DNA from 3 places in the Thalassolituus sp. UBA2009 genome. Region 1 is predicted to be linked to each of the others. Evidence: predicted binding sites of a transcription regulator. Region 1 holds the regulator's gene; each other region holds the start of a gene.
The links. The regulator sigma-54, encoded in region 1, starts transcription at its own class of promoters, with help from an activator protein. The targets are predictions, from matches to a motif close to TGGCACNNNNNTTGCTNT.

Region 1 (8,029 bases):
AGTGTCGCTTCGCGGTAATAATTTCCCATGATGCGACGGGTCAGACGCTGAAAGTCGACCATCGGGCCAAGCACATCCTCCAGTTCCCAAAAAAAACGCGCCTTATCACTTTCATAGATAGAGCGGTTTTTATTGATGGAGGCCATCACTTTTTCAGTGGTGCGCTTGACCACTTCATGAGCCTGCTCGGCCAGATCACCGGAATCGGCAGCATGGCCAGCAGAGCCCAGCGTTAACGACAGCAATACCAGCAACCAGCGCATGGCTAACTCCTTTAACCTCTAGATCGTTTAACCTTCTTCGGCCTTATTAAACAGGAAGCGTCCGATCAGTTCTTCCAGTACCAGCGCCGATTGAGTGTCTTCGATCCAGTCACCGGTCTGCAGATATTCATCTTCAGCACCGACCGTCAGACCGATGTATTTTTCACCCAACAGACCCGCAGTCAGAATAGCCGCCGAAGTGTCTTTGGTGAGAGTGCTCATGGATTTGCTGATCTCCATTTCCACCACGGCGGAATACCATTCGGGGTCGAGATACACTTTGGTCACCCGGCCAATGGTGACACCCGACATTGATACCTTGGCGCGCTCAGTCAGACCACCCAGATTTTCAAAACGCGCTTTGATAGTATAGGTATCGCCGGCATCCTGCAGCGACAGGCCACTGACGCGGAACGCCATCAGCACCAGAGCCACAATACCCATCACCATAAAGGCTCCGACGGTAATTTCGATATAACGCATGCGCATGATTAAACGCCTCCCAGCATGACGGCTGTCAAAACAAAATCCAGTCCCAGCACCGCCAGTGAGGAAATCACCACCGTCTGAGTCGTTGCTTTACCGATACCTTCCGAAGTCGGCACCGAATCATAACCCTGATACACCGCGATCCAGGTCACCACCACACCAAATGCCACCGATTTGATAATGCCCTTGACCACGTCCTCATAAAATTCGACCGACGCCTGCATGTTGCCCCAGTAGGCACCATCGTCGATGCCCAGCATATCCACCGCCACAAAGGCACCGCCCCAGATACCAACGGTAGAAAACAACAGCGCCAGAATCGGCATGGAAATAATGCCGGCCCACAGACGCGGCGTTATCACCCGTTTAAACGGATCGACACCCATCATTTCCATGGCGGATAACTGCTCGGTGGCTTTCATCAGGCCAATTTCGGCGGTTAATGCCGAACCGGCGCGACCGGCAAATAACAAGGCAGTGACTACCGGCCCCAGCTCACGCAGCAGCGTCAGCGACACCATGGTGCCCAGTGCCGCCTCAGAGCCGAAGTCGATCAGAATGTTATAGCCCTGCAGGCCCAGCACCATGCCGACGAAAAAACCGGCGACGACGATAATAATGAGGGAGCGCACACCAACCGAATAAATCTGTTTCAGCAGATCATAAAATCCGGCACTGCCCGGCCCACCCCAGAACAGTGAATTTTTCAGCAATAAGGTGCCACGGCCAATAGCTTCGATGGCGGCGGTACCACTGCGGCCAACGGCCTGTAATTGATCCAGTAATTTGCCCAGCATTAATTCACTCCCGCCAGAATATCGCTGCGGTAATCGTCCGCCGGGTAATGGAAAGGCACAGGACCATCCGGTTCACCACGTAAAAACTGGCGGACTTCATCATTACCTTCGTTAATTAATTCTTCCGGTGTGCCAAAACCAATCACGCGGCCATCGGACAACAGGCACAGGTAATCAGCAATAGCGCAGGACTCTTCAACATCGTGAGACACCAGCAGGCTGGTCAGCCCCAGCGCTTCGTTCAGACCACGGATCAGTTTAACGATCATGCCCATAGAAATCGGATCAAGACCGGTAAAAGGCTCATCGTACATAATAATTTCCGGGTCCATGGCAATGGAGCGTGCCAGAGCAACCCGTCTGGCCATGCCGCCGGACAGTTCTGCCGGAGAAAGATTACGCGCACCACGCAGACCAACGGCTTCAAGCTTCATCAGCACCAGGTCGCGGATCATGGATTCAGGTAAATCGGTATGAACCCGCAGCGGAAAGGCCACGTTGTCGAAAACATTAAGGTCGGTAAACAGGGCACCGGTCTGAAACAGCATGCCCATTTTTTTGCGGCGCAGATCAAACAGTTCTTTGCGCGGCAGCGTCGGTACGTTGTGTCCGTCCACCATAATAGTGCCGCTGTCCGGTAACAGCTGACCGCCGATAAGACGCAACAGTGTGGTTTTACCGGTTCCGCTTGGCCCCATAATGGCCGTCACTTTGCCACGCGGAAAATCCACATCCATATTGTTATAAATCAGCCGGTCACCACGGCTGAAGCTCATTCCACGAACAGAGACGTAGGGCTGACTGACGGACATGAATGTCGTCCTTTTAACTCGGTACGGATAGTCGGGCTAGCATAGCGGAATGTCCGGGCGGAACCAACGCCTGTAAACTATTGTAATAAGCCCCTCATAAAACGCTGAGTTGCAATTGCGTGCAGAATTACCTTGGGTACAATGACGCGCTGAATTTTCTGCTGATAATTAACTCTGGTGCCCCCATGCTCACAGCTTATGCTGCCGTTATTGCTGGTCTTATTGTTTTGGTATGGAGCGCTGACAAGTTTGTTATTGGCGCCGCTGCTTCTGCCCGTCGCCTGGGCATGTCTCCTTTACTGGTCGGCCTGACCATCGTTGCTATGGGAACTTCCGCGCCGGAGATGTTCGTCTCTGCCGTTGCTTCCCTCGACGGTGCCGGCAATCTGGCCATTGGTAATGCACTCGGCTCCAACATCACGAATATTGCCCTGGTACTGGGTATCACCGCACTGATCAGCCCGATCCCGCTGCAGAAAAAACTGCTGAAAAAAGAGCTGCCGCTGCTTATCCTGATCAGCATTATCGGTGGCCTGACACTGGCCGACCTCGAACTGAATATGACCGACGCCATTATTTTATTTGGCTCTATGGCCGTCGCGCTGTACCTGATGTTTCTTGATACCAGCGAATCCGGCGAAGCCATTGTCGATGAAGACGAAGCCGCCGAAATCGAAAATACCCCTATGCGTACTGCCGTGTTCTGGCTGGTAGCCGGACTGATCGCACTGATGTTCAGTTCCAAACTGCTGGTCTGGGGCGCCACCGAAATTGCCCGCGCCTATGGTGTCAGTGACCTGGTGATCGGCCTGACCATTGTCGCCATCGGCACCAGCCTGCCGGAACTGGCGGCCTCCGTTGCCAGCGCCCTGAAAGGCCACCATGACATTGCCATCGGTAACGTGATCGGCTCCAACATTTTTAACCTGCTGACCGTAATGCCAATCCCGGGTCTGCTGGCAGTAACCGTGGTTGATCCGCTGGCACTGTACCGTGACTATGCCGTGATGATGGCGCTGACCCTCGCCCTGTTGGTTCTGTTTTTAATCAGTTATCGTAAGGGCACTCTCGGACGTTTCGCCGGTCTGTTCCTGACCACCAGCTACGCTGGCTATCTGGTATCTCTGTTTTATATGGCTGACTCATGACCACTGATATGAATTTTGATTTTCTGCAATCCGCCCGCCGTACCATCAAACTGGAACAGGAGGCCATTGCACAGCTGGAAGGTCGTCTTACCGACGATTTCGCCACCGCCTGTCAGCTGGTTCTGAACTGCAAAGGACGTGTTGTTGTTACCGGCATGGGTAAATCCGGCCATATCGGCAATAAAATGGCTGCAACCCTGGCCAGCACCGGCACCCCGGCTTTTTTTGTGCATCCGGGTGAAGCCAGCCACGGCGACATGGGCATGATTCAGCCATCGGATGTGGTTATCGCTCTGTCCAACTCCGGTGAAACCGGTGAAGTTACCAGTCTGCTTCCCCTGCTTAAACGCCTCGGCACTGCGCTGATCAGCATGACCGGTAATCCGGAATCCACCCTCGGCCGTGCCGCTAACGCCCACTTAAATACCGGCGTGAATCAGGAAGCCTGTCCGCTGAATCTGGCACCAACCTCTTCCACCACCTGCGCGCTGGTGATGGGTGATGCGCTGGCCGTTGCCTTGCTGGAAGCCCGTGGTTTTACCGCCGAAGATTTTGCCTTCTCTCATCCGGGCGGCTCACTTGGCCGCCGCCTGCTGTTGAAAGTGGAAGACATTATGCACAGTGGCGATCAGATTCCGGTGGTTTCCCCTTCCGCCACGCTGTCTGAAGCCCTGCTGGTTGTAACCTCCAAAGGTCTGGGCATGACCACCGTGCAGGATAACGGCAAGCTGACCGGTATTTTCACCGACGGTGACCTGCGTCGTGCCATCGATCACGGCGTTGATATCCATACCGCCACCATGGCCGATGTGATGACCGTCGGTGGCAAAACCACCACGCCAGGTACCCTCGCTGCCGAAGCGCTGAAGCTGATGGAAGACAACAAAATCAACGCCCTGGTCGTTAAAAATGGCGACGACACGGTTGGCGTCATCAATATGCACGATCTGCTGCGCGCGGGCGTAATCTGATGCGCAAGCGTTATCTGCTGTTACTGCTGACCCTGATCTTTGGTCTGGCTCTGCTGGCAGTGGATCGCTACACCCAGGAGCAGACGCCCCCCCTGAGTGAGCTGCAGAATCATGAACCGGATTACTATGGCGAAGGCCTGTACAACCGCCAGTACGACAGTAATGGCGAATTACAGCAAACCTTTGTTGCAGCACGCTCAACCCATTATCCGCAGACGAAAAGCACCCTCTTTACCGGGCCGCTGCTGATGTCAGACGATGATGACGGCCAGACCTGGCAGGTCAATGCCCGCGAAGGAACACTACAGGATAACGAGCAGTCGCTGCGCCTTGTAGGCCAGGTCGAAATCCTGCCGCTCGATCCGGCCGACGCTGCGGACGATATTCTGATCGAAACCAGCATCCTGACTTACCACAGCCGCCAGCAACTGGCCGAGACTGATCAGCCGGTAACTATTACAAGTCCGCAAACCCATATCAATGCAACCGGTATGACACTGGATATCGCGCGTCAGCGCATGGAATTCAAATCACAGGTGGATAGCCGCTATGTTCCGCAATAATCATCGTTTTCTGGCCGGCCTGTTTGTCCTGTGCAGCGCAGCCTCTGCTTATGCATTGCCCGACGACTGGCAGCAGGAAATGGTCATTCTCTCTGACCACGCTGAGCTCGACCGCAAGGCTGGCGTTGTTATTTATGAAGGCAATGTGATTCTGACCCAGGGAACCCTGCGCATCGAATCAGAGCGCCTGCTGATTATCCGCACCGATAACACACTGGAAAAAGCCGTTGCCGAAGGGACAGCGAAAAAACCGGCACGCTATCAGCAACAGATCAATCCGGGAAAACCCCTGACCAAAGCACACGGCCAGCGCATTGATTACTTTGCCCGGCAACGTGAAGTCAACATTCAGGGCAATGCTCAACTGCAGCAGGACGGCAACCTGTTCAGTGGTGAGCGCATCCTCTATGACATGACCAAAGAAACCGTCAGCGCCAGCGGCGGCACCAGTACCTCCGGCCAGACTGGTGGTACTGGCGAAAAACAACGAATCAAAGTCGTGATTCAGCCACAGGCTCCGGCAGAACCTGCCACCGATAACAGCAAGCCAGTACAGGAACAGCCATGAAGACCCTGAAAGCCGAAAACCTGGCGAAAAGCTATAACGGCCGGGAAGTGGTAAAAGATGTATCCATGTCTGTACAAAGCGGTCAGATCGTTGGCCTGCTGGGACCCAACGGGGCCGGTAAGACCACCTGTTTCTACATGATTGTGAATCTGGTGCAGGCCGACAAAGGCCGCATCAAAATTGACGACGAAGACATCAGTCATCTGCCGATGCACGGCCGGGCGCAGAAAGGCATTGGCTATCTGCCGCAGGAAGCCTCCATTTTCCGCAAATTAAGTGTGGCCGATAATATTCTCGCCATTCTCGAAACCCGCAAAGACCTCAACCGTGCACAGCGTCTGGAAAAACTGGAAGAGCTGCTGAATGAGTTTCATATTCAGCATATCCGCAGCAGTCTGGGCATGGCCTTATCCGGTGGTGAACGACGCCGGGTCGAGATTGCCCGCGCGCTGGCGGCTGAGCCGTCCTTTATTCTGCTTGATGAGCCGTTCGCCGGGGTTGACCCGATTTCTGTAGCTGACATCATGGACATCATCCGACAGCTCAAAGCACGTGGCATCGGCGTACTCATTACCGACCACAACGTAAGGGAAACTCTGGCTATCTGTGAGAAAGCCTATATTGTCGGGGGTGGCCATATCATCGCCGAAGGCACCGCTGAACAGGTATTGGCCAGCGAGCAGGTACGCAAAGTGTACCTGGGTGAGGATTTCCGCCTGTGATGGCAAGCCCTGCTGCAGGGAAGTGGCTGATGATCCAAAGCAAAGGAAGATGCACAAAAGATTCCAAGGTTTACCGCTTGGCGTATAATGCACAGACTATGCCGATACTGAGTGATTACTGAACTTTTATGAAAGCGTCTCTTCAGTTAAAGATGGGTCAGCACCTGACCATGACCCCTCAGTTGCAACAAGCCATCCGCCTGCTTCAGCTGTCTACCCTCGATCTGCAGCAGGAGATTCAGGAAGCCCTCGATTCCAACCCGATGCTCGAAGTAGAAGAACACGAGCACGATGACCTGCCCGACCTGTCCCGTAACAGCGACCACGAAGTCAGCGCCAGCCACGAAGTCAGCAATCAGGACGACAGCCACAACGACACACCCGAGCTGGATGAACAGTGGTCACAGGAACAACTCCCCGACGACCTGCCGGTCGACAGTCAGTGGGAAGATACCTACCAGACCACCGCCAACGTTGCCTCCGGCAGCAGCAGTAACGCCATCGACGACGATTTCGATTACGACTCGCGCCACGCCAGCACCGAAGATCTGCAGGATCATCTGCTGTGGCAACTCAATCTGACTCCTATGTCAGATACCGACCGCGAGATCGCCCTGATGCTGATCGACGGCGTGGATGACGACGGCTATCTGCACACCACCGTCGAAGACATTCTGGAAAGCATGGACCCGGCTCTGGACGTCGAAGAAGACGAAGTCATGGCCGTCCTCCACCGCCTGCAGCAGTTTGATCCGGCCGGTGCTTTTGCCCGCGACCTGCGTGAATGCCTGCTGCTGCAACTGCAGCAACTGCCGGCTGAGACCCCATGGCTGAACGAAGCCAAAATGGTCATCCGCGATTATATCGAGCTGCTGGGCAGCAAAGATTACCCAACGCTGATGCGCAAAACCAAGCTGCGCGAAGAAGACCTTAAAGCCGTGCTGCGGCTGATTAAAGAACTGAATCCCAAGCCAGGTGCCGGCATCAGTGCCGAGCAGGCCGAATACGTGGTGCCCGACGTACTGGTACGCAATATCCGCGACGAATGGCGGGTTGAGCTGAATCCGGATATCGCCCCCAAGCTGCGCGTTAACGCCGATTACGCCTCACTGGTACGCCGTTCCGATAACAGCACCGACAACGCCTTCTTGCGCGACCACCTGCAGGAAGCGCGCTGGTTTATCAAAAGTCTGCAAAGCCGCAACGAAACCCTGCTGAAAGTAGCCACCAAAATCGTCGAGTATCAGATCGAGTTTTTCGAACAGGGCGAAGAAGCAATGAAGCCGCTGGTGCTGCACGATATTGCCGAAGCCGTTGGTATGCATGAATCCACCATTTCCCGGGTAACCACCCAGAAATACATGCATACGCCTCGCGGAATCTTCGAGCTGAAGTACTTTTTCTCCAGCCATGTCAGTACCGATGGCGGCGGCGAATGTTCCTCCACCGCAATCCGTGCCATGATTAAAAAACTGATTGCTGAAGAAAATGCCCGCAAACCGCTGAGCGACAACAAAATCGCCGCAGTGTTGGGTGAAAAAGGCATTCAGGTGGCACGGCGCACGGTAGCCAAATACCGTGAGGCTATGATGATTCCGCCTTCGAACGAACGTAAACAATTGATTTAAAAAACAACAAGCCAGCAACAAGGAGTCTGGACATGAAGATTAATATCAGCGGTCACCACGTTGACGTT
Region 2 (8,029 bases), on a different contig from region 1:
CACTGCCCATCATATTCAGAATATCATCGGCGATCTTTCTCAGATTACTTTCCAGTTCATCAGTCCGTTGCTGCAGGAATTCCGGTGAAAAGACAGCCCTTTTCCTGTCTGACATAAGCTGAAGATCGTTTTCCTTTTTCGCGGCCGATGACTCCATCAGCGAACAGAATCGGGACTGCTCCATGTGCTCAGCGTTTTCGATTTTTGCACCATTAGCGCAGTTATAAACTTCAATCGTTCTGTTTTTCAGGAAATAACTGATGTCTGATTCAAGCCGGCGTCTGGAGGCGTTATAAATCATGGTTGTCTGCATTGGTAAGCCATCAACCGATTCAATCTCAATCAGATCCTGCTGCTGGTAATTGGTGGATTGCTTCACCAGATCAGAGCGCTGCTCACTGTAATAAATCGAATTCTTGGAGTGGTGTGAACCGGTATTACGGAAGCCGTAGTCCGTACCAAACAGGAATACCTGTTGGTGGTTCAGGTGATAACAGATGGCCAGCGCGGCATTGGTACAGGTTGGGGTTGTGCCACGGATCTGGTCGGTTAAGTCTTTGCTCAGCTCATGAATGGCGGTGGAGTCTTTGATAAAAAGCATTACCCTGCCAAACATCGGCGGAATTTTCGGCGTTGTCTGAGCCGAGCAGATCAGGGTGATATCCTGCAGATATTCCGGGTCATTAATTTCACTGATCACCCGGAAAGGCTCATAGTGTGATTCAATCTCGATATGGAAATCCGGCTTAATGCCCTGTTTGTATAATGCGCGCAGTGCTGTCCCGGCCGAATAGAGCACGGCTTTGCCCTGATATTTGCGGATATCTTCGATGCGGTCATCAAGGGATGGGCCGGAACCTATGATAAAAGCCGGGCAGTTCATGGCTTGTTTATCGGCCAGTGGCAGCAGTTCGTTCCCTGCGCGGAAATTATGCAGGGCGTTATTCATCTGATTGATTTCATCGTCGTAATACCCCCAGAGCGAGAGATACACTTTCAGATCTTTCTGGATTTTTTTGATGACCTTGCGGTACTTATCCTGGTTGCGGTGATTATATAAATAGGTACACAGGGAAAAGCTGGGCGGATGATCAATCAGCTGATTCCAGAGCACCGCATACTGATCGGTGGCCAGCTTAAAGTCACCAATGACCAGCTGGATGGATTTTCCGCGCTCGCTGAATTTCAGGAAAATGGCTTCCCAGTCGATGCAGTACAGAGAGGTGACAAATTCTTCCGGATCGGTTTCATAGATAATCAGGGCAAGTATTTCCCGCCGGTTGACCAGCTCTTCTATATGGAAACCGGCGCCAATCCCCATGATGGCCACCAGGGCGAGGAAATCCGGGATCTGGTAATCCTCGGTCTGATCAACCTGTGTGTCCTGGTACAGGCGGGTGATTGAGCGGGAGAAATAGCGTTGTGCCTTAAAGGCGTTCGCGCCATGGGGCCTGAGGCCATGGATGGCATTGCCCGGAGCGACGATAGTGTTGAACTGTTCGGCCTCTTGCCGGGCGAACGCTCTGGCATCACCGTTATAAAAGTAAGCATTACCGCTGTGAATATCGACCCGGCCATGATCGTCCATATCCAGTGTCAGCTTCCGCAGGGGCGTGTTCTGCGCCAGATTGTAGAGATAGGGATAGTGCTGCTGCAGGTAAGCGATGTTCTTGTTGAATCTGATTTCGGCAGGGTGCGTCATAAAAGCCTCTCTTTTCATTGAACAAAGCAATATACATGCCTGTGAACCCCCGGGAGCCATCGCTGCGGGAGTGATGTGTCGCGGTTTTTATTCTGGCTGATTTTTTGTCGTTTTTTTGACATTCAGAATAATTTCCAATGGTTTCAATCGCTTAAGAATTCCGTGTCGGTTGGGATTGTGTCGTGATATTGGCGCAAAAAAAATTCTAAAGATCCTGCCGGGTGTGCCGTTAAAAGGTATGACAAAGACAGAGGGAGTGCAGCAACGTTGCTACTACAGCACAGCGCTGGCTCTGTAACGCAGGTACAGGAGAAACACCATGCCTCAAATTATTAATACCAACATTGCCTCTATTAACGCGCAGCGCAATCTGGATAAATCCCAGTCTGCCAACCAACAGGCTCTGCAACGTTTATCTTCTGGTCTGCGTATTAACAGTGCCAAAGATGACGCCGCGGGTCTGGCGATTTCTACCCGTTTCACCTCTCAGATCAAAGGTCTGAATGTGGCCGTGCGTAACGCCGGTGACGGTATCGCACTGGCTCAGACGGCTGAAGGTGCGCTGGGTTCTATGAACGACAACCTGCAGCGTATCCGTGAACTGGCGGTACAGTCTGCTAACGCCACCAACTCCGACGTTGACCGTGAAGCTCTTCAGGCTGAGGTTGATCAGCTGGTTGCTGAAATTTCACGTACTGCTGATGAAACCGACTTCAACGGCCGTAAACTGCTGGACGGTTCTTTCAAAGCAACCTTCCAGATCGGTGCTAACGCTGGTCAGACTGTGGACGTATCCATTGCCGAACTGACTGCCAGCAAGCTGGGTTCCAGCAAAGAAAGCGGTATCAGTGCCATCGGTACTGACAACGCGCTGGCTAACGGCGACCTGATCATTAACGGTGTAGCGATTACCGCTTCCCGTGCAGAAGATGATTCTGCTTCCACCAGTGGTGCGGATGCTTCCGCTATCTCCAAAGCGGCTGCAGTAAACCGTCACTCCGCAGAGACCGGTGTGTCTGCGCAGGTGAATGAAAACACTGTTTCCGGTTCTGAAATGACGGCTTCTGCTGCCAGCGGAACCATCAGCCTGAACGGTGTGAACATTGATATTCAAACCTCTAACGATGGCTCTACTACCCGTGCCTCGGTACTCGAAGCGATTAACGCTGTGTCTGATCAGACCGGTGTTGTTGCGGTTGATACCGGCTTCGATAAAGGTGGTGTGCAGCTGGTTGCCGCTGATGGCCGTAACGTTGACATCAATCTGGGCACTCTGAGTGCCGCTCAGACTGGTCTGGCTGCTACGGGCGTGTACGAAGGTGGTTTCACTCTGATCGCCGATGGTGACGTGAAAGAAATCGTGATCGAAGGTGGTAACGGTACCGGTAACGGTGACCTGTCCAATGCTGGTCTGGTTGCAGGTACTTATGAATCAGGTCAGGCCAGTGTGGTCAGCGATGCCCAGACTCAGGATATCTCTGCCGCGAACGCAACCCCTGCCGGTACTTTCGTCAGTGTTGCCAGCGCAGCAGCATCCGGTTTCGATACCACCACTTCTATCGGCTATGAAGTAACCGTTAACGGTGCTACTTCCATCGGTACTATGGCCAGTGGTGGTTTCGTGAACAACCTGGCGGCAGCCATCTCCAATGTGGCCGGTGTGACCGCTTATGAAAGCGTCAAACTGACTGTCACTATGGCAACTACCGCGACAGCCATTGAGCTGGGTACCGGTACCAGTGGTGCAATGATCAGCTTCACTGCGGGCTCAACCGCAACCGTTGCTGCACAGAATGCTGCTGATGCAATCAACGCCCGTGACTTCTCTGCTGAGAATCTGGATGTAAGCGCTACCGTAAACTCTGCCGGTGCACTGGTTCTGGATGTGAAGAACTTCTCCACAACCACAGCAGGCTCTGCGGGTCTGGTGGTATTCGATACTTCAGGCGCGATTGGTAACGTAGCGGTAGGCACTAACGCTGCTGCTGCATTCCAGGCTTCCGGTACTAACAATATTGTACAGGGCTCTCTGGCCTTCCAGTCTGACGACGGTACTAAAGTGACTGTTGCTCTGTCTGATCCGGATGATGCCGGCCAGTTACTGGCATCAGGCACCACCAGTGTGACCACTGCTTATGATGGTGTGAATGGTCTGAAAGACGGTGACCTGACCATTAACGGCGTCAGTATCAAAGCTGCAGAAACCAGCGAAGATAAGGCGAGTGCCGAGTTTGCATCTGACGGTTCCCGTATCCTGTCATCCAACAAAACCTTGTCCGGTATCGCTGTCGCCGCCGCGATCAATGAAGTATCGGATGAGACTGGTGTGCAGGCGGCTGTGAATCCAACCGAAGTTGTTGGTGGTACTGCAGTGACCCAGGCAGAGGCGAATGCCTTCGAGAATGGTGATCAGGCTGGTATCTACATCAACGGTGTGTCTCTTGGTTCGGTAACCCTGCAGACTGATTCCGGCGGTAACATTGATTACGCTAAATCCCGTGCTGATGCGATTGCACTGATCAATCAGAGCGCAGGTCAGACCGGTGTTACCGCAATCGATAACGGTGAGTCTATCTCTCTGACCGCTGCCGATGGCCGCAACATCTCGATCGCGATTGATGATAAGTCTGGTTCTTCATCTTCAATCGGTCGTGTATTCGGTCTGGACTCTGCGGTAGAGGGTATCGGTGAAGCGACCTTTGGTCAGGGTGGTACAAGTACTAAGTCTTCTGTTGAAGCAGATACTTACGAAACTACTTACTCAACCGTGAAGCTGACTTCTGCGAAAGAAATTGAAGTCAACGTCGGCAGCAACGGTAATACCGAGCTTGAAGCTCTGGGCTTCAACACCGGTACTTACGGTGGTGGCGAAAACGGTCAGTTCCTGACAGAGATCGATATTTCGACCTTCGAAGGTGCGACTGCTGCGATCACTGCGATCGACAACGCGATTGGTCAGGTGGCCAGCCAGCGTGCCGACCTCGGTGCGATCCAGAACCGTATGAGCTCTACTGTAAGTAACCTGCAGGTGACCTCTGAGAACCTGAACTCCGCGAACTCACGGATTCAGGATGCGGACTTCGCGGCTGAAACCGCCGAGCTGTCCCGTACTCAGGTACTGCAGCAGGCAGGTATCTCGGTTCTGGCTCAGGCGAACGCTGCCGGTCAGCAGGTTCTGTCTCTTCTGGGATAATAGCGGACTGATGGGGAAGGCCAGCCTTCCCCAGGCTGCTTAACCAAGAACCTGAGAGGTGACTTATGAACGAGCTGAAATTGAATGTGGTAGACCATACAGCTGTATCACCCTCAGCTACAGCCGGAAAGAAAGCTTACGCCAAGGCGGCAAGTGATCCGGTTGCAGGTTCCGATAGCGGCAAGTCTTTGCCGGTTGGAACTGAGAAAGTTGCGGAACTGAATAAGGACCAGGTCAGAGAAGCAATTTCCCGTATCAATGAGTATGTACAGCAAACTGAAAGAACACTGGATTTCCAGCTGGACGAAGATAGCGGCAAGACCATTATCCGCGTCTATGACCGGGCGTCATCGGAACTGATCCGACAGATTCCCAGTGAGCTGGCTCTGGAACTGGCGCAGAAATTGAATGATGAAGAACCATCTTTATTGTTCAGCGCACAAGTTTAGGTGATCAGTGTATGGGTTAGGTAAACAACCCTTCAGAAAACCCTGCATTGGCCGATAAAGCCAGTACAGGGTTTTTTGTTTCAGGGCCATCTACGCTTGATACAGACCGGATGGTTCGGTAACACGGGGGAACAGGTATGGCATCCATAGAATCACTGGGATTAGGGTCTGGAGTACTGACCACTGATCTGGTGGAAAAAATCATCAGTGCAGAGAAAGAAGCGACCTCGCTGCGTCTGGATAGCCGTCAGCAGCTGGTGGAAGCCAAAATCACCGCCTATGGTGAGATTCAGTCGATGATGGCGAAGGTACAGTCTGCGGCCAACAGCTTATCCAGCCCGAGCCTGGTAAGTTCAACCACGGCGACTTCGTCTGATGAAGATATTCTGACCGCAACAACCTCCAGTCTGTCTGAGCCGGGCACCTATAACGTCGAAGTGCTGAACACGGCTAAATCCCATTCCCTGGCAACACAAACCTACAGCAGCTTTGACGAAATTATTGGCACCGGAAAACTGGTATTCACCTTTGGTGATATCACCTATGGCGCCGGCGGCAATTTTGTCAGCCAGGACCTGAATCCGGATCGTCTCGGCAAAACCATTACCATCGACGACTCCAACCGCACCCTCAGTGGTATCCGCGACGCGATCAATAATGCCGATATGGGTGTAACCGCCAGTATCATCAACGATGGCAGCGGCTATCGTCTGCTGATGACCTCGGAAGAAACCGGGGCTGAAAATGCCATGCGTATTGTCGCGCTGGATGAATCCGGCGCCATGCTCAGTGGCGGGCTGGGAGCGCTGGCATTTAATGAAAACCAGAACACTGCTGCCAATATGAGCCAGACCAGCCGCGGCGAAGACGCGCAGCTGAATGTTAACGGCCTGACCATCACCCGCAGCAGTAACTCCGTAGATGAAGTGATTAAAGGGGTGACCCTTAATCTTAAAAATGCCGATGTCGGTAAAAACATCAGCGTTACAGTCAGTGCCGATACCGATAAATTAGCTGAAAGTATCCAGGGCTTTGTCGATGCCTATAACGAGCTGAAAAGCTTTGTCGATGATTTGTCCGGTTATGATGCTGATAAACGACAGGCGGGCCTGTTGCTGGGGGATTCGACGATTCGCAGCATGATGTCGCAGATCCGCGCCATGATCAGTGAGCCCATTGTTGGCTTAACCGGTAAATACCGTTCGCTGACTGAGCTTGGGGTTGATACCAACCGGGATAATGACTACCAGCTGGATTTTAATACCACCAAATTCAAAAAAGCGATGGCCGAAGACCGGGCGTCGATTGTGGGCCTGCTGGCTAAATCCGGTACCACCACCGACAGCCAGATTACCTACGTTAACGACTCAATCAATACCAAGCCGGGCACCTATGACGTCAACATTACTCAGTTAGCGAGTCAGGCTAAATACGTTGGTGGATCACTGTCTTCGCTGGATTTTTCTTCACCGGTTGTGATTGACGAAAGCAACGATAATTTCCGTATTAACGTAAATGGCCAGACAGCCAGTATTGAACTTACCCATGGCAGTTACAGCTCTGGTGAGGATCTGGCCAAGCAATTGGCGCTGCAGATTAACAGCAGTGAAACCCTGTCTAAATATGGGCACAGTGTTTCGGTTAATTACAATGCCACGGATAAAAACTTTTCCATTACCTCAAACAAATACGGCTCTGAGTCGCAGGTGTATTTTGCGGCTGTCGATCCTAATCTGGCCAACACACTGGGCTTTAATAAGCTCGGTCAGGGGACCTATAAAGGCGTCGAGCTGACCACGCTGAATGCCGAAGCTTTTAATGGCAAAGGCGCTACGACTCAGATCGGCAATACGTCAGTGTCAGCCAGTACCGGAATCAATTTTTCGGTCAGTAACGCGAGCTTTTCTCTCGACGTTGATGGTAATGGTCCGGTAGCGGTGGTGGTTAATCAGAACGCCAATGGCCAGGATCTGAATGGTGACGGGGTATTTGGTGACAGAAAAGATACCCTGCAGGCTATCCAGACCGCCATCGATGCGACAGCCCTGAATGGTCAGGTAACGGCGTCGTTTGATGATAACGGTTATCTGATTTTTGAGACCGTTGCTGAGGGCACTGCACGCAGTATTGAGCTGACCGCTGTTGGCTCTAATACCACGGATGTACAGCTGGGTCTTAATGGTACTCAGGGCGTACAGACTAACGGTAAAGATCCGGGCCTGACCTTTGGCTCACCGGTTGAATTTAATGTGCAGGTCGATGGTATTGAAAGTGCCACCAAGGTTTCTGTGCCGGCTGGTACCTATGCAACAGGCGATGCCTTAGCGGCAGAGATTCAGAATCAGTTAAATATTACGCTGGCCGGTGATGCTAATTTTGCCGGTGCGGTTAAAGGTGCGGAAACCGCAACGGCAACCCGTGATATCAGCACCAATATTGATTTTTCCACAACCAATGCCGGCTTCCGTCTGAATGTATCGGGTGTGGAAAAAGATGTGCTGGTTAACAGCGATTCCGGTGACAATATCGTGGATATTCAGACCGCACTGGATAATGCTTTTGGTGCTGGAGTGGTCAGTGCCAGCCTGGACGGAACCGGGCTGAAATTAACCACCGTAGCAACCGGGCACGAAGAATATATTGAAGTTGTCAGCGACGGTCGCGGCGCGCAAAGCAGCAGCTTTG
Region 3 (8,029 bases), on a different contig from region 1:
CCAAAGCGCGCATCATTTCCCGTGAGCGCGCCATTGTTGCCGGACGCGCCTGGGTAGATGAAGTATTCCGCCAGCTCGATCCGGCCGTCAGCGTGATCTGGCGCGTATCCGAAGGCCAGTGGGTACGCCCCAATCAGACGCTGTTCGAACTGCAGGGAAGTGCCCGCTCGCTGCTGACCGGCGAGCGCTGCGCCCTGAACTTTCTGCAAAGCCTGTCCGGCACTGCCACCCTGTGCCGCTTCTATGCCGATAAGGTGACCGGCACCGGCGTAAAACTGCTCGATACCCGCAAAACCATTCCTGGTCTGCGTATCGCACAGAAGTACGCAGTCAGCGTCGGCGGCTGCTTTAACCATCGTATTGGCCTGTACGATGCTTTCCTTATTAAGGAAAACCATATCATGGCAGCCGGCGGCATTCGCGCAGCAGTCAGCCAGGCACACGACATTGCCCCCGACAAACCGGTTGAGGTAGAAGTGGAAACCATGCAGCAACTGGACGAAGCCATCGATGCCGGTGCCGACATCATCATGCTCGACAACTTCAATCCTGAACAAATGCGCGTTGCCGTTGTCCATGCCAGACAGAAAAGTCAGGGCCGCCCTAACGGTGTGGTAAAACTGGAAGCCTCCGGCGGCATTACCGATACCAGCCTGCGCGCCTACGCCGAAACCGGCGTGGATTACATTTCTATTGGTGCTCTGACCAAAGACTGCAAAGCGATTGACCTGTCGATGAGGCTGGTGTGAGGGGGGAGAGTAAAGGTCAATACTCTGTTTCAACACGATTAAAGTGACAATATTTGTCACTCTCTGACAATCTGGTTAATTGGCATTCAGGTTATCGCCGGACATGGATCAAAAAACGTGACGAATACCCGAAAACTGGGCTTGCAGCGGCCAACTAAGCTTGGCACACTCTTCGCACTGTCCCTGATGTGACACAGCAACTCAAAGCCCGCTTTGAATTGCCCATAACTAAAATCTCATTCGAGAGTGGAGAACACACTATGAAAAAACAACAAGGCTTTAGCTTGATCGAATTGATGATCGTTATTGCGATCATCGGTATTCTGGCTTCTGTTGCAGTGCCTCAGTATCAGACTTATATTCTGCGCACAGATGCGACCAACACTCTGTCTGTAGCTCGTCCACTACAGCTGGCTGTTGGTGAATATGCTGCACGTTATTCCAGCCTGCCTGCAACAGCCTCGGTCCTGGAAACTTACACCGGTTTAAGTGGCCTGGCCACTGGCACCAACCAGGCTGCCGGTAAAATTGCCAGTGTTGCTCTCGGTGCAAATGGCGTGCTGGTTGTAACTTTTGGCGGTACAATTGATACCACCTCAACAAACACTGCAACCGGTGAAACCGTACCTAAAGAACTGGCCGCTCGTTCTTATACTCTGACACCTAGCATCAACACTGTAAGTGGCGCTGTAACATGGGCAAGCTCTGCCGCAGGTGGTACTGCTCAGATCGGCGCTAAATTCCTGCCAAAAACTAATTAATATCCGTTAGTTTTTAAAGCCGGCCACCGTGCCGGCTTTTTTATATCCAAAACCCACCTAAAGCAACAGCGTGTTAGAAAATCTGGCCCCGACAACAGGAAAATGGAATATCCGCCCATGCTTGCCCTTTATCCTAAGCTTATGTTTAAAAAAAATATTTTGCCTTATCATTCGGTTAAAGAAAAATTGCATTACTATGCACAGTTTTCAGTCATGCTGTGGTGCGCAACATACGCTCTGATTAAAGGCTGGAATCCGGTACATCAATGGGCTGACATTAACTGGTTGCTGACCTACGAATGGGGCTTTATTAAACGTGGAGCATGGGGCAGTGTTCTGGCGCCATTTATGCAGAATTTGTCACCAGCCGAAACACTGAGCATGTTCGAAACAATTGGTTTGGTTATATTATTTTCGTTCATTGCTCTGCTTTTCAGTCTTGCATTAAGAATGCAACAGCAGATGAAAGGCTTTTGGGTATTCACGCTGTTCTCTGTCGTATTTTTTTCCTCTCCGTATATGACAATGCTGAGTAATATAAGAAACTATCTTGATATTCACGTCAGCATTATGGGTATTGGTGCTTTATTGGCTATCCGTCATAACTCATGGTTCTTAGCTGCGATACTTCTTTCCTCTGCCGTTTTTATTCATGAGCTGGTTGTTGTTATATTCCTCCCCTTGGTTGTTTTAGCCATACTTTTAAAACAATCCCGCAACTCAGATACTTCACTACTGCATTTCTGGCAGTGGCCAGGAAAATCGTGGCTGCCAATCATTTCGCCAATAATGGTCACGTTGTTTATTATCTTTAATCAACAGCAGTTAGATATAAATACCCTGCGCGCCGCGATGGATGCTAAATTTTTGCATTTCCTTCCTATTAATGAATATTATGCTGCCCAATATTCCGAGATGCTGACATATTCGTTCTTTGATTACTTACGGGAAGAATCGACTAAATTATCAGGTCGGTTCAATAACGACTGGTATCAGTCTTCCATTATTTCGATGTTCATCCCAACTATTATAATTGGCTGGCATCTGCTGGACGGCATTGAAAAAAAGAATCGTATTTTTCTTACCAGCATTGCATGCTGCACCTGCATCGCGCCCCTCTCTCTGCATTTAATTGCTTTTGACACCAACCGGATATGGGCAATGCCGTTACTCTCCTGCTTTCTGACTTTATGGCTGATAACAGAATACATCGAACACCCGATACAAACAAAAAAGCTGCTTTTTTCTGGCTTTTTTCTATTATGCTTGTGGATTTTCTACTGGATCATGCCTCCTTTTACGATGTTTGACCCCAGCGTCAAACTCTTTACTTCTGACTTTGCCTTCGCTGCAGCGCTTCCTGTCATGTACATATGTTTTCTCATTTCACGCTCATTACCCGGCAATGAGAAAAATTCATAACAAAGTAATGACTGGCCGATAACATTTGTAAGTACGCCACAGAGCAGTCAGTGATGGAGCCAAGACTCCACGCTGGCGCTGGCGCCTGCCCTCTGGTATGTTCTGGTACAAAAAGCACAATGCCTTTGAGGAAGTCTCTATGGCCGTTTTAACCGGCTTACCACGCCGAATCGTCGAACAACACCTCGTCAACAGTCAGCAAGCTCAGGAAATTATCAATAAGGCAAAGCAGGACAAAATCAGCTTCGTTGCCGCCGCCGTTGCATCGGGTTACATAAAATCACGTGCCATTGCATTGCTGGCTTCTGAAGAGTTTGGTCTCCCCCTGCTGGACCTCAGTTCCTTTGATTTTGAGCTGATGCCCAAAGAACTGGTCAGCCGCGAACTGATCGAGAAGCACCGTGTTCTGCCACTGTTTCAGCGCGGAAACCGTCTGTTTGTCGCGCAAAGCGACCCATCCGCCATGCTGGCGATCGACGAAATCAAGTTTAATACCGGTATGACCGTCGAGGCGGTACTGGCTGAAGAAGACAAACTGGGCAGTGCCGTTGATAAGTTTCTGGCCGCCAATGACAACAGCTTTGGCGAACTGGATGGCGAACTCGACGACGTTGATCTGGAAGATCCGGATGCGCGGGAAAAAGCTCAGGAAGCCGAAAAAGACTCCTCCGGTGACGATGCTCCTATTGTACGTTTCGTAAACAAAATGTTGCTCGATGCCATCAAAGGTGGCGCATCTGATATTCACTTTGAACCCTATGAGAAGCGCTACCGGGTACGTTACCGCACAGACGGTATGCTGCATGAAGTCGCCAGCCCGCCTGTTAATCTGGCTGGTAAGATCGCTGCTCGTTTAAAGGTGATGTCTCAGATGGATATTTCTGAACGGCGTGTCCCGCAGGATGGGCGCATCAAGATGAAACTGTCCAAAACCAAGGCCATTGATTTCCGGGTAAACACCCTGCCAACCCTTTGGGGCGAAAAAATCGTACTGCGTATTCTCGACCCTTCTTCGGCCAAACTGGGCATTGATATGCTCGGTTACGAAGCAGACCAGAAAGCCTTATATATGGAAGCCTTGGCCAAGCCACAGGGCATGATTCTGGTTACCGGCCCGACCGGTTCCGGTAAAACGGTATCCCTGTATACCGGTCTGAATATCCTTAACGTGGAAGGCACCAATATTTCCACCGCTGAAGACCCGGTGGAAATTAACCTCGAAGGTATTAATCAGGTAAACGTGAATGCTCGCGTTGGTCTCGACTTCGCGGCGGCTCTGCGTTCGTTCCTACGTCAGGACCCGGACGTGGTGATGGTGGGGGAAATCCGGGATCTGGATACCGCCTCTATCGCCATCAAAGCTGCCCAAACCGGTCACTTAGTGCTTTCCACCCTGCACACCAACAGTGCCGCCGAAACCCTGACCCGTCTGGCTAATATGGGCGTGCCATCGTTCAATATTGCCACCTCCGTCAGCCTGATTATCGCCCAACGTCTGGCGCGGCGTTTATGCTCAAGCTGCAAAGCCCCGGCAGAGATTCCCAAAGAACTGCTGTTGGAAGCTGGCTTTACCGAAGAGCAACTGCAGACCGCTGAGATTTATAAGCCGGTTGGCTGTGAGCAATGTAAAGGCGGTTATAAAGGCCGTGTCGGTATTTATGAAGTAGTTAGAATAACCGATGCTATCTCCCGTATTATCATGGAGGGCGGTAACTCAATTGAGATTTCTGATGCGGCGCGCAAAGAAGGCTTTAACGATTTGCGTACATCGGCGCTGCAAAAGGTAGCCCAAGGGGTTACCAGCCTGGAAGAAGCCAACCGGGTAACCACCGACTAAGATTTATGGCGGTATATTGTACCGCCCAGCGTATGGACATATTGCATTATGGCTAAGCAAATTAAAAACAGCTCCTTTACCTGGGAAGGTGTTAACCGTCGCGGTCAAACCATTAAGGGCGATATGACGGGCCAAAACGCAGCGATGGTGAAAGCCCAGCTACGTAAACAAGGGGTAAATCCAATTAAGGTGCGCAAAGTCGCGCAACCATTATTTGGTATTGGTGGACCGAAGAAGAAGAAAATAACTACCGGAGATGTGACCTTTTTTACCCGCCAGATGGCGACCATGATCAAAGCCGGTGTGCCACTGGTGCAATCATTCGATATCGTTGCCGATGGTGTCGATAACGTATCAATGAAAGAGCTGATTTTTGGTATTCGCGATTCTGTATCTGCCGGTAATGATTTTGCATCGGCACTAAAGCAGTATCCGGAATATTTTGACGACCTGACCTGTAACTTGGTGGAGTCTGGCGAACAGGCCGGTGCGCTGGAAGCCATGCTGGATAAAGTCGCTATTTATAAAGAAAAAACCGAGTCTCTGCATAAGAAAATCAAAAAAGCGCTGATGTACCCTGCAATTACTCTGGCCATTGCTTTTATTGTAACAGTCATTTTGCTGCTTAAAGTCGTACCAACATTCCAGGAAATGTTCTCTAACTTTGGCGCAGAGCTACCCGCTCCAACTCAGTTCGTAGTGTTTTTATCGGAACAGGTACAAGCATACTGGTTACAGGGCTTTGCAATCCTGATTGCTATTGGTGTCGCATTCACTCAGGCGTTGAAGCGTTCTCCGAAATTCCGTAATAGTTTCGAACGCTTCACTTTACAGGTGCCACTATTTGGTGAACTGATCAGAAAAGCAGCTGTTGCACGCTATGCCCGGGTGCTATCAACAACCTTCGCTGCTGGTGTTCCTCTGGTTGAAGCCCTCGAATCGGTGGCCGGAGCCGTTGGTAACGTTGTTTACAAAGAAGCAGTATTGAAAATCCGTGATGAAGTCTCTTCCGGTCAGCAAATGCACTTTGCGATGAAAGCTACCGGTGTGTTCCCCAATATGGTGGTACAGATGACCAGTATTGGCGAGGAGTCCGGCGCCCTGGATGCCATGCTGGATAAAGCCGCCAGCTACTTTGAAGAAGAAGTCGACACTACAGTCGACGGCCTTACGGCCATGCTGGAGCCCATGGTGATGGCGTTTCTGGGCGTAGTTATTGGTGGCCTGATCATTGCGATGTATCTGCCCATTTTCCAGATGGGGGATGTGGTGTAATGCAAACCTTGCAGTTTGTTGGTGGGAATATCTGGCTCGCTGCTGGCAGCGTTCTTTTACTTGGCCTGCTCATCGGCAGTTTCCTCAACGTCGTTATCCTGCGTTTTCCGGTCATGATGTTCCGCAGCTGGAAGCAGGATTGCCTGGAAATGGACAGCAACCTGCCCAAGCACCCGGCCATTGACGATCTGAGTAAGCCCTTCAACCTGTTAAAGCCTGACTCACACTGCCCAAAATGCCAGGCTCCGGTCAGGGCCTGGCAGAATATTCCGGTGCTAAGCTGGGTCTTGCTGCGCGGTAAGTGTGCCGGTTGTGGCACCCCTATAAGCCTGCGTTATCCGGCGGTGGAGATTGCCACCGCCATTCTGAGTACGACGTTATTACTGGTGTATCCCTGGGGCTGGCAGCTGGCCGCTATGCTGGTGTTCACCTGGCTGTTAATCAGCATGTCGGTGATTGATATCGACCATCAGATTTTGCCCGACACAATGACTTTAAGCCTTCTGTGGCTGGGCCTTCTGGTCAACAGTCAGGGATTATTTACCGATCTGGACAGTGCGGTATACGGCGCAGCTGCAGGCTATCTGGCATTGTGGAGCGTGTTCTGGATCTTCAAGCTGGTTACCGGCAAAGAGGGAATGGGTTACGGTGACTTCAAATTGCTGGCCGCCCTTGGCGCCTGGCTCGGCGTTCAAAGCCTGCCGCTGATCATCCTGCTCTCTTCCGTGGTGGGCGCTGTGGTTGGTATTGCCGGCATTATTATTCTCGGACGGGACAAAAATGTTCCGATTCCTTTTGGCCCCTATCTGGCCGCCGCTGGCTGGATTGCCGCCCTCTGGGGCAATGACATCAGCCAGTGGTATCTGGGCCGTTTCTGACAGGTAATAATCAGCGATGTGGGTTCTGGGTTTAACCGGTGGAATTGGCAGCGGCAAAACCGCTGCCAGTGACTTTTTTGCCGGCAAAGGTATTACTGTGGTCGATGCCGATATTGTCGCCCGCGAAGTTGTTGAGCCTGGCCAGCCGGCCTGGCAGGCAATCAAGGAGCATTTCGGCGAACAGGCACTGCTGGCGGACGGCAGCCTTAACCGCGCCTGGCTGCGTGACAAAGTTTTCTCCGAGCCGAATGAACGTAAGTGGCTGGAATCCCAGACTCACCCGCGCATCCGCGACAGTATTATCCGCCAGTTGCAGCAAGCAACTTCTGCCTATGCCATTCTTGTGTCACCCCTGTTGTTCGAATCCGGCCAGGCATTATTAACACAACATACACTGCTGATTGACGTGCCGGTCGATATTCAGATTGCACGGGCGACTTCCCGCGACCAGAATAACGCCGATCAGATCCGCCGTATCATCGCCGCACAAATGCCTCGCGATGAACGCCGTGCACGCGCCGATGATATTGCCGATAACAGTCTGGGGCTGGCCGAACTGCACCAGCAGCTGGAACTGTTACACAACAGCTACCTGTTACGTGCAGCCTCACGATAAAATAGCCCGCAACAGCGCTGACTAACATGCGATTAGCAAACCTGCGAGAACCCCATGAAAGTAAACTGCCCGACCTGTAAAAAAGACGTGGAATGGATTGCAGAAAACAAATACCGTCCATTCTGCTGCGAACGCTGCAAGCTGATTGATCTGGGCGAATGGGCCAGCGAAGGTCATGCCATTCCCGGCAAACCGGCCGACGAAGTGCTGATGTCGGAAGAATGGCAGCAGGAACAGAATAAGCCGTACAACTGATTATCCTGCGGCCAGCTGCAGAGAAGCCGGCCGCTGAATAAGGGAAAATACCAACCTTACTGAACAGCCGCAGCGTTTTTCCCGCGCAGTTTCTCCCACACAGCCATTACACCCACCAACACCGCTCCGGCCAGCAATCCCACCAGCAGGTTAAATACCAGCGGCAGTAATGCACTGCTGATATCCGCCAGCCATGGCAGCGTTGTGCCCCAGCTGTGAATTGCCCAACCGGATGC

Region 2: B3P58_RS17590 (6-hydroxymethylpterin diphosphokinase MptE-like protein) is a predicted target of sigma-54. The motif match lies at 1,726-1,743, and genes of this name have one in related genera.
Region 3: B3P58_RS11790 (pilin) is a predicted target of sigma-54. The motif match lies at 911-928, and genes of this name have one in related genera.

The regions. Positions count from the first base shown of each region.
Region 1 covers NZ_DDCJ01000069.1:20,522-28,550, forward strand. Annotated here, with positions in the region: gene B3P58_RS08760 (MlaC/ttg2D family ABC transporter substrate-binding protein) at 1-263, opposite strand, end outside; gene mlaD (outer membrane lipid asymmetry maintenance protein MlaD) at 291-752, opposite strand; gene mlaE (lipid asymmetry maintenance ABC transporter permease subunit MlaE) at 755-1,549, opposite strand; gene B3P58_RS08775 (ABC transporter ATP-binding protein) at 1,549-2,361, opposite strand; gene B3P58_RS08780 (calcium/sodium antiporter) at 2,547-3,509, shown strand; gene B3P58_RS08785 (KpsF/GutQ family sugar-phosphate isomerase) at 3,506-4,480, shown strand; gene lptC (LPS export ABC transporter periplasmic protein LptC) at 4,480-5,043, shown strand; gene lptA (lipopolysaccharide transport periplasmic protein LptA) at 5,030-5,611, shown strand; gene lptB (LPS export ABC transporter ATP-binding protein) at 5,608-6,333, shown strand; gene B3P58_RS08805 (RNA polymerase factor sigma-54) at 6,462-7,961, shown strand; gene hpf (ribosome hibernation-promoting factor, HPF/YfiA family) at 7,994-8,029, shown strand, end outside.
Region 2 covers NZ_DDCJ01000143.1:90,603-98,631, forward strand. Annotated here, with positions in the region: gene B3P58_RS17590 (6-hydroxymethylpterin diphosphokinase MptE-like protein) at 1-1,702, opposite strand, end outside; gene B3P58_RS17595 (flagellin) at 2,022-4,895, shown strand; gene B3P58_RS17600 (flagellar protein FlaG) at 4,961-5,344, shown strand; gene fliD (flagellar filament capping protein FliD) at 5,482-8,029, shown strand, end outside.
Region 3 covers NZ_DDCJ01000095.1:7,771-15,799, forward strand. Annotated here, with positions in the region: gene nadC (carboxylating nicotinate-nucleotide diphosphorylase) at 1-749, shown strand, start outside; gene B3P58_RS11790 (pilin) at 1,010-1,510, shown strand; gene B3P58_RS11795 (hypothetical protein) at 1,628-2,932, shown strand; gene pilB (type IV-A pilus assembly ATPase PilB) at 3,072-4,769, shown strand; gene B3P58_RS11805 (type II secretion system F family protein) at 4,818-6,044, shown strand; gene B3P58_RS11810 (prepilin peptidase) at 6,044-6,922, shown strand; gene coaE (dephospho-CoA kinase) at 6,939-7,538, shown strand; gene yacG (DNA gyrase inhibitor YacG) at 7,593-7,793, shown strand; gene B3P58_RS11825 (DUF808 domain-containing protein) at 7,850-8,029, opposite strand, start outside.